DNA from 2 places in the Xanthobacter cornucopiae genome. Region 1 is predicted to be linked to the other one. Evidence: predicted binding sites of a transcription regulator. Region 1 holds the regulator's gene; the other holds the start of a gene.
The links. The regulator LexA, encoded in region 1, represses DNA repair genes until DNA is damaged. The targets are predictions, from matches to a motif close to TGTTCNNNNTGTGTTCNG.

Region 1 (7,616 bases):
TTGACAGCGGCGCCGCCCGAAGCCGGCTGGCGCATCTGGTGACGGTTTCGGCGGCGCTGGCGGAGGCAGCCTGATGAGCAACATCCTCACTCGCATCGAGGCCTATAAGCGCGAGGAAATCGCGGCCGCCAAGCGGGCCCATCCGCTGGCGGAGATCGAGGCCGCCGCCAGGGCCGCGCCGCGCGTGCGCCCGTTCGCCGCCGCGCTGGCCCGTGCCATCGCCGACGGCCAGACCGCGCTGATCGCCGAGATCAAGAAGGCGAGCCCGTCCAAGGGCCTGATCCGGCCGGACTTTGACCCCCCGGCGCTCGCCCGCGCCTATCAGCGGGGCGGAGCCACCTGCCTCTCCATCCTCACCGACACGCCCTCCTTCCAGGGCGCGCCGGACTACCTGAAGGCGGCGCGGGCGGCGGTGAGCCTGCCGGTGCTGCGCAAGGACTTCATGTACGACACCTACCAGGTGGCGGAAGCCCGCGCCTGGGGGGCCGACTGCATCCTCATCATCATGGCCGGCGTCGACGATGCCCTCGCCGGGGACCTCGCGGCGGCGGCCGACGCCCATGGCATGGATGCCATATTCGAGGTTCACGATGACGCCGAGCTGGACCGCGCCCTGGCGCTGCCGAGCCGCCTCATCGGCATCAACAACCGCGACCTGCGCACCTTCGAGACCTCCCTTAGCACCTGCGAGCGGCTGGCACCGCGGGTGCCGGCGGACCGGCTGGTGATCGGCGAGAGCGGCATCTTCACCGCGCAGGAGGTGGGGCGGCTGGCGCAGGCGGGCATCCGCAGCATCCTGGTGGGCGAGAGCCTGATGCGCCAGGAGGATGTCGCAAGCGCAACATCATCACTCCTTGCGTCGTAGGCTTGCCCTATACGTCACTTTCCGCCTTAATGGATAGACCCGGCCCGCGAAGAGGCCGGGCCATATGGGAGGATCGTGATGAAATGGGCCTTTGTCGCCGCCTGTCTGGGTCTTGCCGGCCTGGTGTCGAGCCCAGCCTCGGCGGCCGATCCCACCGGCCTGTGGCAGACGCCGACGCGCGGCGGCCAGGTGGAGATCTCCCGGTGCGGCGCGGCCTTGTGCGGACGTCTCGTCTCGTCCGAAGGGTTGGCGGCCGATCCGGCGCTGAAGGATGTCAACAACCAGAATGCCGCCCAGCGCGGCCGCCCGCTCAAGGGACTGACCATCCTCACCGGCTTCGCCGGCGGCCCTCAGGAATGGACCGGCGGCACCATCTACAACGCCGAGGACGGCAAGACCTACTCGGGCACCCTCACGCTGGACGGCAACGATACCCTGAAGCTGAAGGGCTGCATCCTCGCGCCGCTCTGCAAGACCCAGAGCTGGACCCGCCTGCGCTGAGCCCCAAGCTCTTCCCGGATCGACAACGGGGGGCGCGGGCGCGCCCCCTGGCTGCGACCCGACGGTGGTGGACAGCTTCGCCCCCGGACGCCATCTTGCGGCGGTCCGCATCGATTCCGAAGGCGTAGTCCCTGCCATGGCGAGCCTGACCCATCTCGACGACCAGGGCGCCGCGCGCATGGTGGACGTCTCGTCAAAGGCGGTAACCGCCCGCGAGGCGGTGGCCGAGGGCCGCATCGCCATGGCGCCCGCCACCCTCCAGATGGTGCTCTCCGGCAACGCCAGGAAGGGCGATGTCCTGGGCGTCGCGCGCATCGCCGGCATCATGGCGTCAAAGCGCGCTCATGAGCTGATTCCCCTCTGCCACCCGCTGATGCTGTCGAAAGTCGAGGTGGAGATCGATGCCGCCCCCGACCTGCCGGGCCTGGTGGTGACGGCGCGGGTGAAGACCTCCGGCCAGACCGGCGTGGAGATGGAAGCGCTCACCGCCGTCTCGGTGGCCTGCCTTACCCTCTACGACATGGCCAAGGCGGTGGATCGCGGCATGCGGATCGAGGGCATTCGCCTCATCGAGAAATCCGGCGGGCGCAGCGGCGCGTGGCGGGCGGAGGACTGAGCCAACGCGCCGGCCAGACAGCAATAAGAAGGAACCGCGCCATGGCGCTGATGACCGTTGAGGAAGCCCAGAGCCGTGTAACCCAGTCGGCGACCCTGCTCGGCGTGGAAGAGGTTCCGGTGGAGGCCGCGGCCGGCCGGGTGCTCGCGGCCGATCTCATCGCCCGGCGGTCCCAGCCCCCCGCCGACATGTCGGCCATGGACGGCTACGCGGTGCGCGGCGCCGACATCGCCGACACCCCTGCGCGCCTTACCGTCATCGGCGAATCTGCCGCCGGCCGCCCGTTCGGCGGGACGGTGGGGAAGGGCGAGGCGGTGCGCATCTTCACCGGCGCGGTGGTGCCCGAGGGGGCAGACACCGTCGTGATCCAGGAAAATACCACCCGGGACGGCGAGCGGCTGACCACCACGGCGCCCACGGCGGCCCTGCGCAATGTGCGCAAACTCGGCTGCGATTTTCTCGCAAGCACGCCGGGCCTTTACGCCGGACGCCGGCTGACCAGCCGCGACATCATGCTGGCAGCGGCCATGGATCATGCCCTCCTGCCTGTGGCGCGTCGCCCGCGCGTCGCCCTCATCCAGACGGGCGATGAACTGGTGCTGCCCGGGCGCGGCTCCGGCGCGCCTGGGGAGATCGTCGTCTCCAACGCCTTCGGCCTTGCCGCGCTGGCGACGCGCGCCGGCGCGGAGGTGACCGATCTTGGTCTCGTGGGCGACGATCTCGCAGACATCCGCGCCATCGTGGCGCGGGCGCTGAGCGGCGCCTTCGATCTGGTGGTGACTTCCGGCGGGGCCTCGGTGGGCGACCACGACCTGATGGCCCCGGCGCTGCGGGCCGAGGGCGTCGATCTCTACGTGCACAAGATCGCGCTGCGTCCCGGCAAGCCGCTGATGTATGGCAGCCGCGGCGCGGTGCGATGCCTGGGCCTGCCCGGCAATCCCGTGTCCTCGCACGTGTGCGCGCTGGTCTTCCTGGACCCCCTGGTGCGCGCGCTTCAGGGTGACGCAGCGGCGGGCCTGCGCACCGCGCCGGCGCGGCTGGCGGTGGCGGTGCCCGCCAACGACCAGCGCCGCGACTTCATGCGCGCGCGCGCGGAACAGGCCCCCGACGGGTCGGTCCGGGTGACGCCCTTCCCGTCTCAGGACAGCGCCATGCTAAGCGTGCTCGCCGCCGCGGACTGCCTGCTGGTGCGCCCCCCCTTCGCCCCCGCCGCCGCGCCCGGCGACCCGTGCGAGATCATCCCCTTTCACGATTAGCACAAAGGCCGGCTTCGGCCTTTTTGGAGCAAGGTTAAGCCGATCTTCACCCTTGCGGAACACAAAAGGAACAGATACAACCTGTTCTTGATTTGTTTCTTTTCGCAACGCCACCGCACACCCTCCATCCTCCCTGCAGGACGGTACGGTTGAACCAGTGCACGGTGGCTGCGCAACGGGGGGTGAGATGCTGACGCGCAAGCAATACGACCTGCTTCGCTTCATCCATGAACGGCTGAAGGAAACCGGCGTTCCACCCTCGTTCGACGAGATGAAGGAGGCGCTCGACCTGCGCTCCAAATCGGGCATCCATCGACTGATCACCGCCCTGGAGGAGCGCGGGTTCATCCGCCGCCTGCCGAACCGGGCGCGGGCGCTGGAGGTGGTGCGCCTGCCGGACAGCGTGGCTCCCGGCCTCGCGACGCCGCGCGGTACCACGCGCGGCTTTTCCCCCTCGGTGATCGAGGGGAGCCTCGGCAAGGTGCGGCCCGTGGCCGAGGACGAGGAAGACAGCGGGCAGAGCGTCGCGGTGCCGGTGATGGGGCGAATTGCCGCCGGCACGCCCATTTCCGCCATCCAGACCCGCAACGCGACCTTGAATATCCCACCGGAAATGCTCGGCTCAGGCGAGCATTTCGCGCTGGAGGTGCGCGGCGACAGCATGATCGAGGCCGGCATCCTGGATGGCGACACGGTGTTGATTCGCAAGTGCGACAGCGCCGAGACCGGCGACATCGTGGTGGCCCTTGTGGATGACGAGGAGGCCACCTTGAAGCGCCTGCGCAAGAAGGGCGCGTCCATAGCCCTGGAAGCGGCGAATCCGGCCTATGAGACGCGCATCTTCGGTCCGGATCGCGTGCGCATCCAGGGCCGGCTGATCGGTCTCATGCGGCGCTACTGAACGCCCGGGGGCCAGCGCCGGCCTGAACGCAAGCGCACCGGAAGCATCGCGGCCGGCTCAGACGGAGCCCGATGCACCTTTGAGGGGCGGCAGGTGGCGGCATCGAAGCACCCGGGAGATCGGCGCACCCAGGCAAATGCGCCAGGTGGCGGACACCGGTTCGACCCGCCGGAATGAAAAAGACGCGGACACCAGCCGGCGGTCGGCCGGCGCGGTTATGGATGTGCCCCTCTCGATGCACGGCGCGGCAGCCCTGCCCGCTCCCGACGGAACCGTGGTCCGCCGGAAAGGGCGCGGCCTTGGTTACTCCGCGGTGGCGTCGTCGGTCTCGGGCGGCGCGGAATCGGTGGCCATGGCCGGCTCCTCGGGCGGCGAGGGAAGTGGCGGCATCCAGGGCCGGTCGATCCCCGGGTCCCTCGCCGGACGGGCCTGCAAGGCGCCGTCGATCAGGAAGAACGCCAAGGTTCCCGAGCGTTGCAGTTCCGCCGGGGTTACGACCCGCGCCGGGCACCCCCGGGGGGGCACCTCGCGGGTGACGACGATGCGGGCATTCAGGCAGTCCGCCGCCAACCCCTCGGCCCGGTACGAAACGGCGAGGGCGCCGCCGCCCGGAAGCGGGGCGACGCAGCCCAGCCGATCGCAAACGAAGCCCCGCGCCATGTCGTCCCCGCCCGCCGCGCGGCGGTCGCCCTCACGCGTCAGCCACTGCTCGACCAGCACCCGCTGGCCGCGCGCTCCCACGACGGACAACCGCCCGTCGGCGCCGCGCACCGCCACCGTGGCGGCATTCGGCGCCACCAGCACGGCGGGGCGCGGCGGCGCGCCGGAGACCAGGATCGCCGCCAGCAGCGCCGGCAGCGCCAGCAGGCTCGGCACGCCGCGCAGCAGGCAAAGGACCAGAAGCGCCACCGTGAACCAGAGCAGGGCGGCGGCGTTCACGGTGTCGAGCCGGGCATCGGCCCCCGGCAGGGCCGCGACCTGGTCGGACACCGCCAGCATGATTTCGATGCCCAGCCCCATCACCGGCCAGGCCAAGGCGTCCCATCCGAACGGCATCAGCAGCACGCCGATGAGCCCAAACGGCATCACCAGAAAAGTGACGGCGGGCATCGCCGCCAGATTGGCCAGGACGCCGTAGGGCGCGATGCGCTGAAAGTGAAAGGCGCCATAGGGACCGCTGGCCGTGCCGGCCACCAGCGCCGTCAGCACGCTGCCGACGACGAACACCAGCGGCATCAGCGCCAGGCGGGCGGCCACCCCGTCCGGCCGGGGCATCGCCTGCAACGGACGCAGCCGCTCGTAGGCCGCCACCAGGGCCAGGGTGGCCGCGAACGACATCTGTGGACCGGGATCGAGCGCCGCCTCGGGGGTGAGGCCCAGCACCACGACCGCCGCCACCGCCACGGTACGCAAGGTGAGGGCGCGCCGCCCCGCGAGAACGCCGACCAGCACCAGCCCCGTCATCACGAACGAGCGCTGCGCCGGCACGTCATTGCCGGACAAGACGAGGTAGCCGGCGCTCCCGGCCAGCGCCAGCAGCGCCGCCAGGGCCTTGATCGGCCAGCGAAGGGCCAGCGTCGGTACCAGGGCCAGCCCCCCGCGCGCCAGGGCGAACAGGGTGCCGGCCACCAGCGCCATGTGCAGGCCGGAGATGGACAGCACATGCGTCAGTCCCGACACCCGCATGCCCTCCTCCACCGCCGGGGCGATGGCGGAGCGGTCACCGGCCACCAGGGCGACGGCGATCGCCGCAGGCGTGCCCTGCAGCACGGCGCGGATGCGGCCGGCAAGCCCCGCGCGCGCCGCGTCCACCGCCATCGCCACCCGCACCGAGAGGGGAGGCGGGCCGGCGGCCGGCGAGAGCCGTGGGCGGCCGAGCCCGAATCCGACCGCGTCGATGCCCTGGAACCACGGCGCCCGCCCGAAGTCGTGGGAGCCCGGCATCGCCGGACCGAGCGGCGGCAGAAGGCGCGCCGTCTGGGTCAGATGCGCGCCCACCGGCGGCGCAGTGCCCCGCTTGAGGGAAAGCCGCACCAGGCGCGGCTGCCCCTCAAGGCCGGACACCGGCCCCGGATCGAGCCGCAGCAGGATGCGATCGCTCGTCGCGCGCCGCTCCAGCCGCTCCACATGGCCGGAGAGCTTCACCGGAAACGCTGGCGGCGCCGCGACCGCCTCATGCATCACCCACGCGGTGCGCACGCAGCCGGCGGAGAACCCCGCCGCAAACGCGCAAAGGCCGGCCAGGACGCCGGCCAGCACCGCCCGCCGCCGCGCCGCCACGGAGGCCGCCGCCAGCGCCGCCGTGAGGCCGAGCGCCGCCGCCAAAGACGGCTCATGGCGGGCGCCGAAATAGGCGAGAATTCCGGCGGCGAAGGCCACGGGCAACCACAGCGCCAGCCGCCCGGACGCGCTCTCGGCCAGGAGGTCCGCGCCGATCCGGGCCGCCAGGGCGCGCCACAGGGGATCGAACCGCGCCACCGCCGGACGCGCCCCCGCGACGACCGCGACGGCCCGCGCGGGCGGGCGGCCTCCGCCACTCCCCTCGCCCCTGCCCCGCCCCGGCTCCATCGGCATCCCGCCCCGTCGCGCCCGTATTTCTTGTGCGGTGCGCCTATGCTACACGGGCGCCTCGCGCGCGCCACGGCAGACTTTCCGCGGTGCCGGCGGTGCGCCTCGCCTGTTCCCGCGCCCTCCGCCCATGGAGCGCGCCCGGCCCTTCGAGTTCTCCATGTCCGAGATCGTCACCCGCTTCGCTCCCTCGCCCACCGGCTTCCTGCACATCGGGGGCGCCCGCACGGCGCTGTTCAACTGGCTCTACGCCAGGGCCAAGGGCGGCAGGATGCTGCTGCGCATCGAGGACACCGATCGCCAGCGCTCCACCAAGGAGGCCATCGACGCCATCCTGGAGGGCCTCTCCTGGCTCGGCATCACCTGGGACGGCGACCCTATCTACCAGTTCGCCCGCGCCGAGCGGCACCGCGCGGCGGTGGAGGAGATGTTGGCGAAGGGCAATGCGTATCGCTGCTATGCCTCCCCCGAGGAGTTGGAGGAGATGCGCGAACTCGCCCGCAAGGAGGGCCGCCCGCCGCGCTACGATGGCCGCTGGCGGGACCGCGACCCCTCCGAGGCGCCCAAGGACCGCAGCCCCGTGATCCGCCTCAAGGCCCCGCGCGAGGGTGAGACGGTGATCGACGACATGGTTCAGGGCCCGGTCACCTTCCCGAACAAGGACCTGGATGACCTGGTGCTGCTGCGCTCGGATGGCACCCCCACCTACATGCTGGCGGTGGTGGTGGACGACCACGACATGGGCGTCACCAACATCATCCGCGGCGACGACCATCTCACCAACGCCGCCCGCCAGACCCAGATCTACCGCGCGCTGGGCTGGGAGGTGCCGCGCATGGCGCACATCCCCCTCATCCACGGCCCCGACGGCGCCAAGCTCTCCAAGCGCCACGGCGCCCTGGGCGTCGA
Region 2 (7,616 bases), 2.1 Mb from region 1:
TGCGCCTGGTGCTGCCGGGGCCGCGGCTGGACAAGCTCGGCCGCCCGCTGGCGGACCCGTTCGCCTCCGCGGGGGTGGTGATGCTCGACGCGGCGCCGGTGGCGCGGGTGGCGGCCCTGGCGCTCGACGTGGATGCGCGGCTGGCGCCGACGGTGCCGGTGGCGTCGGGCGGCGCGCTCGAACGGGCGGCGCTCGATCTGCTGGGCCTTGCCCTGGTGCTGCCGGCGGCGGTGGTGACGCAGGTTCCGCCGGATGCGGCGCCGGGGCTGCTGCGGGTGAGCGCGGGGGAGATCGCCGCCTACCGTCGGGCGCAGGTCGCCACGCTGCATGTGGTTGGCCGGGCGTGGGTGCCGCTGGAGGGCGCGCCGGAGACGGAATTCGTGGTGTTTCGCGGTGGCGAAGGCCTGCGCGACCAGGTGGCGATCGTGGTCGGGCGGCCGGACTTTTCCGCGCCGGTGCCGGTGCGGCTGCATTCGGCCTGCCTCACCGGCGACCTCTTCGGCTCGCTGAAATGCGATTGCGGCGACCAGCTGCGCGACACCGCCCGCGCCATGGCGGAGGGTGAGGGCGGCGTGCTGCTCTATCTCGACCAGGAAGGGCGCGGCAACGGCATCGCCAACAAGATGCGGGCCTATCATCTCCAGGCGCAGGGCTATGACACCTTCGACGCCGACGCCGCCCTGGGCTTCGGGCTGGACCAGCGGCGCTTCGATTTCGCCGCCGCCATGCTGCGCCAGCTCGGCGTGCGGGCGGTGCGGCTGCTCACCAACAATCCGCTCAAGATCGCGGCGCTGACGGCGGCCGGACTCGACGTGGTGGCGGACGAGCGCGTGCTCGGGCGGCCGACGCCGGAGAATGCCCGCTACCTTGAGGCCAAGCGCGACCGGGCGGGCCACCTGATCGATGCGGCGGCGCTTGCGGCTCGCGCCGGCGGGTGACCCCCGCCCGCCGGCGGGCTCCGGGGCGCGACCCCGCCGTCCCGATCCGTCGGTGTCTTGCCGGTGGACGGGCGCCGACCGAAGGGGCCGGGCCTCGCCTTCGCTCTTGAACCCGCGCGCCGCCTGTGCCGCCATGGCGAGGCGCCACATGCGCCAGCACCGCCCAAAGAATGGCGGGTCGGAAACAGGAGGAAGGTCCATGAGTCCCACGGCCAGCAGGAAGGTTGCCATCGTCACCGGCGCCGGGTCGGGCATCGGGCGGGCGGTGGCGGTGGCGCTCGCCGCCGACGGCTATGGCGTCGCCATCGCCGGGCGTCGTGAGGCGGCGCTCGCCGAGACGGCGGATGCCATGGGTTCGCCCCACACCCTGGCCATCGTCACCGACGTGACGGTGCCGGAGCAGGTGCAGGCGCTGTTCGCGGCCGTGAAGGACAAGTTCGGCCGGCTCGACCTCCTGTTCAACAATGCCGGCACCGGGGCGCCGCCGGTGCCGCTGGAGGACCTGTCGTTCAGCCAGTGGCGCGCGGTGGTGGACACCAACCTCACCGGGCCGTTCCTGTGTACCCAGGAGGCGTTCCGCCTGATGAAGGACCAGAACCCGCGCGGCGGGCGCATCATCAACAACGGCTCCATCTCCTCGCAGGCGCCGCGGCCGTTCTCGGCGCCCTACACCGCCACCAAGCACGCCATTTCCGGCCTGACCAAGTCCACCTCCCTGGATGGGCGGGCCTATGACATCGCCTGCGGCCAGATCGACATCGGCAATGCCGACACCGCCATGGCGTCGCGCATGAAGGCGGGGATTCTCCAGGCCGACGGCTCCACCGCGGTGGAGCCGGTGATGGACGTGGCCCATGTGGCCAGCGCCGTGCTCTACATGGCGAGCCTGCCGCTCGACGCCAACGTGCAGTTCATGACGGTGATGGCCACCAGGATGCCGTTCATCGGCCGGGGCTGAGCCGGGCCCAGGGCCGGCGTGCGACGCGCCCGCATCGCCGGTTCGCGCCACGGGCGTGGGTGCGCCGGCATTGCCGGGTGGCGGTGGCCTGGACCGGACGCCGCGCGCGGGGCCACCCACGGCCGCGGGCCTCCTGCAGCCTCCGGCGCGCGTGTTCCGGCGCCCGTCTTTCGGCGCCTGTGTTCCGGCGTCGTGGCACGCCCGCCAGGGGTGCGGCGAAGGGCGCGGCGAAGGGGCTCACCGCCACTGGACGGCCGCGCGTTCCCGCGGGCGGTGGGGTTCAGCCCCACATGCCGCGCAGCCGGGCGCGCACATCCACCAGGGTGGGGGCGAGCCCCGGCGCCGCTGCCTCGGCGCTCGCCGCCGGCCAGGAGCGGGCCTCGAACAGGTTGAGCATGGGCGCGGGGATGAAGCGGGTGCGGCTGGCGTAGACGTGCCGGTCGCCGCGCGCGTGCTGGCCGTGCACGAAGAAGCGCTGCGGCAGCATCAGGTCCAGATCGTCCTTGGCCCGGGTCATGGCCACGTAGAGCAGGCGGCGCTCCTCCTCGATCTCCACGCTCGACCCGGCCCCGAGATCGGACGGGATGCAGCCGTCCACCACATTGAGCACGAACACCGATTTCCATTCCTGTCCCTTGGCGGAATGGATGGTGGACAAGATCAGGTAGTCCTCGTCCTTCAGCGCCGCGCCGGCCTCGCCGGAGGTGGCGTCGGGCGGGTCGAGGGTCAGCTCGGTGAGGAAGCGGGCCCGGTCTGGGTAGCCGGCGGCGATGCTTTCCATCTGCGCGAGGTCGGCCTTGCGCATGTCCGCGTCCTCGTGAATGCGCTCCAGATGTGGCTCGTACCAGCGCCGCACCCGGCCGAACTCCGCCGGCCAGTGGGGATCGGGCGTGGCCAGCCCCTGCATCAGGATGACGAAGGCGGCCCAGTCCGCGCCGGTGCGGGGCGGGGCCGGGAGTTCGGCAAGCGCCTGCAGCGGGGCGGGGCTGGCGGCCATGGCGTCGAGCACGCGGCCGGCGGAGGCGGCGCCCACCCCGGGCAGCAGTTGCAGCAGTCGGAAGCCGGCCACCTTGTCGCGCGGGTTCTGGGCGAAGCGCAGCACCGCCAGCAGGTCCTTCACATGGGCGCTGTCCAGGAACTTCAGCCCGCCGAACTTCACGAACGGAATGTTGCGCCGGGTCAGCTCCACCTCGAGCGCGCCGGAGTGGTGGGCGGCGCGGAACAGGACCGCCTGCTGCTTCAGCAGCGTGCCCGCCTCGCGGTGGATGAGCACCTGGTCGGCGACGAATCGTGCCTGCTCGGCCTCGTCGCGGACGCAGACGAGGCGCGGGCGGCGGCTGGAGGGCCGGTCCGACCACAAGGTCTTGCTGAAGCGCTCCCGGGCTTCGCCGATCACCGCGTTGGCGGCGGCGAGGATGGGCTGGGAGGAGCGATAATTGCGCTCCAGCGTCACCACCTGTGCCGGTGGCGAGAACTGGCCGGGAAAGTCGAGGATGTTGCGCACGGTGGCGGCGCGGAAGGAATAGATGGACTGGGCGTCGTCCCCCACCACCGTCAGCCCGCGCCCGTCCGGCTTCAGGGCCAGCAGGATGGCGGCCTGCAGGCGGTTGGTGTCCTGGTATTCGTCGACCATCACATGGTCGAAGCGGGCGCCCATGTGGGCGGCCAGGGCCGGCTCGCGCGCCGCCACCGCCCAATAGAGCAGCAGGTCGTCGTAATCGAGCACGTTCTGGCGCTGCTTGGCTTCAACATAGGCGCCGAACAGGCCCTTCAGCTCGTCGGTCCAGGCCGCGCACCAGGGGAAAGCGTCGCGCAGCACCTCGGCGAGGTCCGCCTCGGCGTTGAGGGTGCGGGAATAGATGGCAAGGCAGGTGCCTTTGGCCGGGAAGCGGGCCTTGGTCTTGGAGAAGCCGAGCTCGTGCCGGACCAGATTCATCAGGTCCGCGGAATCCTCGCGGTCGTGGATGGTGAAGTCGGGGGTGATGCCCAGCTCGCCGGCATACTCGCGCAGCAGCCGCGCGCCCATGGCGTGGAAGGTGCCGGCGAAGGCGAGGGCGGCGCCCATGGCTCCGGCCGTGGGCGCCGCTTTCGGGCCCAGCACCTGGGCGCAGATGCGCTCCACGCGCCGCGCCAGCTCGTCGGCGGCGCGGCGGGAAAAGGTCATCAGCAGGATGCGGGCGGGATCGGCGCCGTTCAGCACCAGGTGCGCCACCCGGTGCGCCAGGGTGTTGGTCTTGCCCGATCCGGCGCCGGCGATGATGAGCAGCGGGCCGCCGACGCCGCCCCCGGCGGCCGCCGGGGTGCCATGGGTGACGGCGTGCCGCTGGCGGTCGTTCAGGGTGTCGAGATGCGCTGCCTTCGTCTCCACCCCGTTCCTCTCCACCCGGTTCGCCTCCCTGCCCCTCGCGCGGTTCCCGCGCCGGCGGCGGGGGCGAATCGATGGGGTGGGAACAAATATCGAACAGGACGGCCGCGCCGGCAACCATGACCGGTTTGGCGCCAGGCGCCGGCCTCGGGGATCATCCCGGAGGTTCGTGCGCCGGCCGCGCGGGCCCGGGGTGGAGCCCGCGCGGCGCCTGAGTCGATTCGCTCGGCGCCGGTCAAGGAGTGGCGCCGATGGGGTCAGTCGGTGTCGCGGCCGCGCAGGTGGTGCCACAGCAGGGCCAGCAGCAGCGCGCCCAGCACCAGCGCCGCCAGCGCCAGCACCAGGGCCGAGCGGTCGAGCCAGGCCACTGCGGGCACGCAGGCGCCCATCACCACCCCGTTGAGGGCCATGCGCCAGGAAGGAGCATGCACCCCGGCCACGAAGGTGCCGAGCGCCAGCAGCAGGAGCACCACCAGATTGGTGGAATCGATGTCGGCGATGGCCTGCACGCTGGGCAGGAACACCAGCCGCATGGCGATGAGGAAGGCGCCCCAGTGCAGCGCCTGGGTCCACACCAGCCGCCACCGTTCGTGGGCGGTGCGGGCCCGGGGCCAGCCGCCGAGGATGGACACGCCGGCGATCGCCACCGCCACCACCTCCCAATAATGCTCCAGCGGCTTGCGCATGAGGCTGATGTAAGCGACCCCGCCGATGGTGAGGGCGAGAATGACCAGATGGGGAATTTCGCCGATCCAGAACGCTTTCCAGTGGCGCGCGGCCGAGGAGGGCGGGGGATCGAGGGGGGTCGCCGAGGCCATGGCGCTTCCTTATCTCGCGAGAGGCGCGGCGGGGAGGGTGCCGCAGGGCGGGCAGTTGTCCCCCGCCGGGCCGCATCCGGCAAGGGTCCGGGGGCGGTCGCGGTGGATTTTCCGGCGTCGGTGCGGGCCGCCCGCATGCCGCGCCAGGGCCGCCGCGCCGCGCGGGCGTTGGGGTGGGCCTTGGCGCGGGCCGGCTTCGGCGGCTATGGGGAAGGTCCGGCGGCGTGTCGCCGGCGAGGGGAGGACGCAATGGCTGTCACCGGGGAGCGCGACGCGGGTGGTCCGTCTCTTGCGCCGTTCGGGGCCGGGGGCGCGCGGCCGCCGGCGACGGGGCTGGCCTTGATCGAGGCCTGGCTCGCGCCGCTCGATGGGCGCGCCGTGCTCGACGTGGGGTGCGGCGGTGGCGCCCTGGCGCAGGCGCTGACGGCGCGTGGCGCTCGCGTCATCGGCATCGACCCCTCGTCCGAGGCGGTCGCGGCGGCGCGGCGGGCGGCGCCGGGGGCGGTGTTCGAGGTGGCGGTGGCGCAGGCGTTGCCGTTCGCGGCCGAGAGCGTCGATGCCGCCGTCTTCGTCAACAGTCTGCACCATGTGCCGGTCGCGGCCATGGGCGTGGCGCTGGCCGAGGCGCTGCGGGTGAGCCGTGGCCCGGTGGTGGTGATCGAGCCGCTGGCGGAAGGGCCATTTTTCGAGGCGCTGCGGCCGGTGGAGGACGAAACCGCGGTGCGCCAGGCGGCCCAGGCCGCCATCGCCGCGCTGCTCGCGTCCGGCGGGGCGGTGCTGGCGGGCGGCGGCGATTATGACGAGGTGCGCCGCTTCGCCGGCGTCGATGCCTTCCTGGACAAGGTGGTGAGCGTGGACCCGGCGCGGGCCGATGCCGCGCGCCGCCTGCGTCCGCAGGTGGAGGCGCTGATGCGGCGGTGGGGCAGGCCGGAGGCGGCCGGCCTGCGGCTCGACCAGCCGCACCGGGTCCATCTGCTGCGGCGGATCAGCTGAGGCCATCGGCCCCGGTCTTCGACCGGTGCCAAGTGGGTCCGCTCAAGTGGGTCCGCTCAAGTGGGTCCGCTCAAGCGCCGCGCGGGCGTGATCAAAAGCCATGAGTCCCGCTCACGGGCCTTTGGCATGAGGCCGGGCGCTCCCGGCCGGCGGGGGGAGCGCCTGCGTCTGGGGGGGCGGTCCGGGCGTCAATCCGGTTCCGCGAGACGGTAGCCGACCCCCGTCTCGGTGCGGATGTAGCGTGGCTGCTCGGGCACGTCCTCCAGCTTCTGCCGGAGCTGGCGCACGTAGACCCGCAGGTATTGCACGTCATAGGCGCCGCCCCACACCCGCTCCAGCAGGAAGTGGTGGGTGAGGACCTTGCCCGCGTGCTGCACCAGCAGGCGCAGGATGTCGTATTCCTTGGGTGAGAGCTTCACCTCGCGGTCCTTCATCCTGACGGTCCGGCGCACCAGGTCCACGGCGAGGTCGCCGACCTTGAACAGCGGCTTTTCCCCCTGCTGCTGGAGCCGGTGGCGCAGCGCCACCCGCAGGCGGGCGATCAGCTCGTTCATGCCGAACGGCTTGGTCACATAGTCGTCGGCGCCGGCATCCAGGGCCTCGACGATACCGGCCTCGTCGGTGCGGCTGGAGAGGATGACGACTGGTATGGTGATGCCGGCGGCGCGCCAGCGCTGCAGCAGCGCCTTACCGGGCAGGTCCGGCAGGCCGAGGTCGAGGATGACGAGATCGGGCGGGCGCGCGGCCATCTGGGCGATCGCCTCGGCGGCGGTGGCGGCGCTGTCCACCTCGTAGCCCTGGGTGCCGAGGCCGGCGGCCAGCAGCTTGCGGATGGCGGGCTCGTCATCCACCACGAGGAGGCGCACGCGGCCGCTCATGGCGCGCAGGCCCCATGGCGGGCGGTGGGGAAGGTGATGACGAAGGCGGTGCCGCCGCCGGCCCGCCCGACGGCGACGATGCTCCCGCCCATCGCCTCCACGAAGCCGCGGCAGATGGCGAGCCCGAGCCCGGTGCCCGGCCGCACCCGGTCTTCCTTGTGGACGCGGTGGAATTTGTCGAACACCCGTGCGCGCTCCTCTTCCGGGATGCCCGGCCCCTCGTCGCGGACTTCGATGACCACCTCCCCGTCGCGGGCGCCGGCGCGAATCTCCACCTTCGAGCCCGGCGGGGCGTATTTCGCGGCATTGTCGAGCAGGTTGAACAGGACCTGCTCGAACAGCACCGGGTCGAGCCTCAGCAGCGGCAGGTCGCGGTCGATGTCCACCGCGACGGCGTGGTGCTTGAGGATGGGCTGGGCCCGGCGCAGGGCGGTGCCGACGATTTCGCCCACGTCGTGCGGCGCCGCGCGGGGGGCGATGGCGCCGGATTCCAGCCGCGTCATGTCGAGCAGGTTGGCGATGAAGCGGTTGAGGCGCTGCGCCTCCTCCTCGATGGTGGTGAGCAACTCGGCCCGCGCCGCGCCGCTCAGGGCGTCGGCGAAATCGCGCAGGGTGCCGGCGGAGCCCATGATGGAGGCGAGCGGCGTCTTCAAATCGTGCGAGATG

Region 2: V5F53_RS19020 (ATP-dependent helicase) is a predicted target of LexA. The motif match lies at 4,343-4,360, and genes of this name have one in related genera.

Annotation. Positions count from the first base shown of each region.
Region 1 covers NZ_CM195531.1:1,453,459-1,461,074, forward strand. Annotated here, with positions in the region: gene trpD (anthranilate phosphoribosyltransferase) at 1-74, shown strand, start outside; gene trpC (indole-3-glycerol phosphate synthase TrpC) at 74-865, shown strand; gene V5F53_RS06565 (DUF2147 domain-containing protein) at 944-1,366, shown strand; gene moaC (cyclic pyranopterin monophosphate synthase MoaC) at 1,503-1,982, shown strand; gene V5F53_RS06575 (molybdopterin molybdotransferase MoeA) at 2,024-3,238, shown strand; gene lexA (transcriptional repressor LexA) at 3,426-4,139, shown strand; gene V5F53_RS06585 (ComEC/Rec2 family competence protein) at 4,443-6,617, opposite strand; gene gltX (glutamate--tRNA ligase) at 6,868-7,616, shown strand, end outside.
Region 2 covers NZ_CM195531.1:4,316,804-4,324,419, forward strand. Annotated here, with positions in the region: gene ribA (GTP cyclohydrolase II RibA) at 1-938, shown strand, start outside; gene V5F53_RS19015 (SDR family oxidoreductase) at 1,138-1,896, shown strand; gene V5F53_RS19020 (ATP-dependent helicase) at 2,177-4,264, opposite strand; gene V5F53_RS19025 (hypothetical protein) at 4,519-5,079, opposite strand; gene V5F53_RS19030 (class I SAM-dependent methyltransferase) at 5,329-6,072, shown strand; gene V5F53_RS19035 (response regulator transcription factor) at 6,261-6,950, opposite strand; gene V5F53_RS19040 (DUF4118 domain-containing protein) at 6,947-7,616, opposite strand, start outside.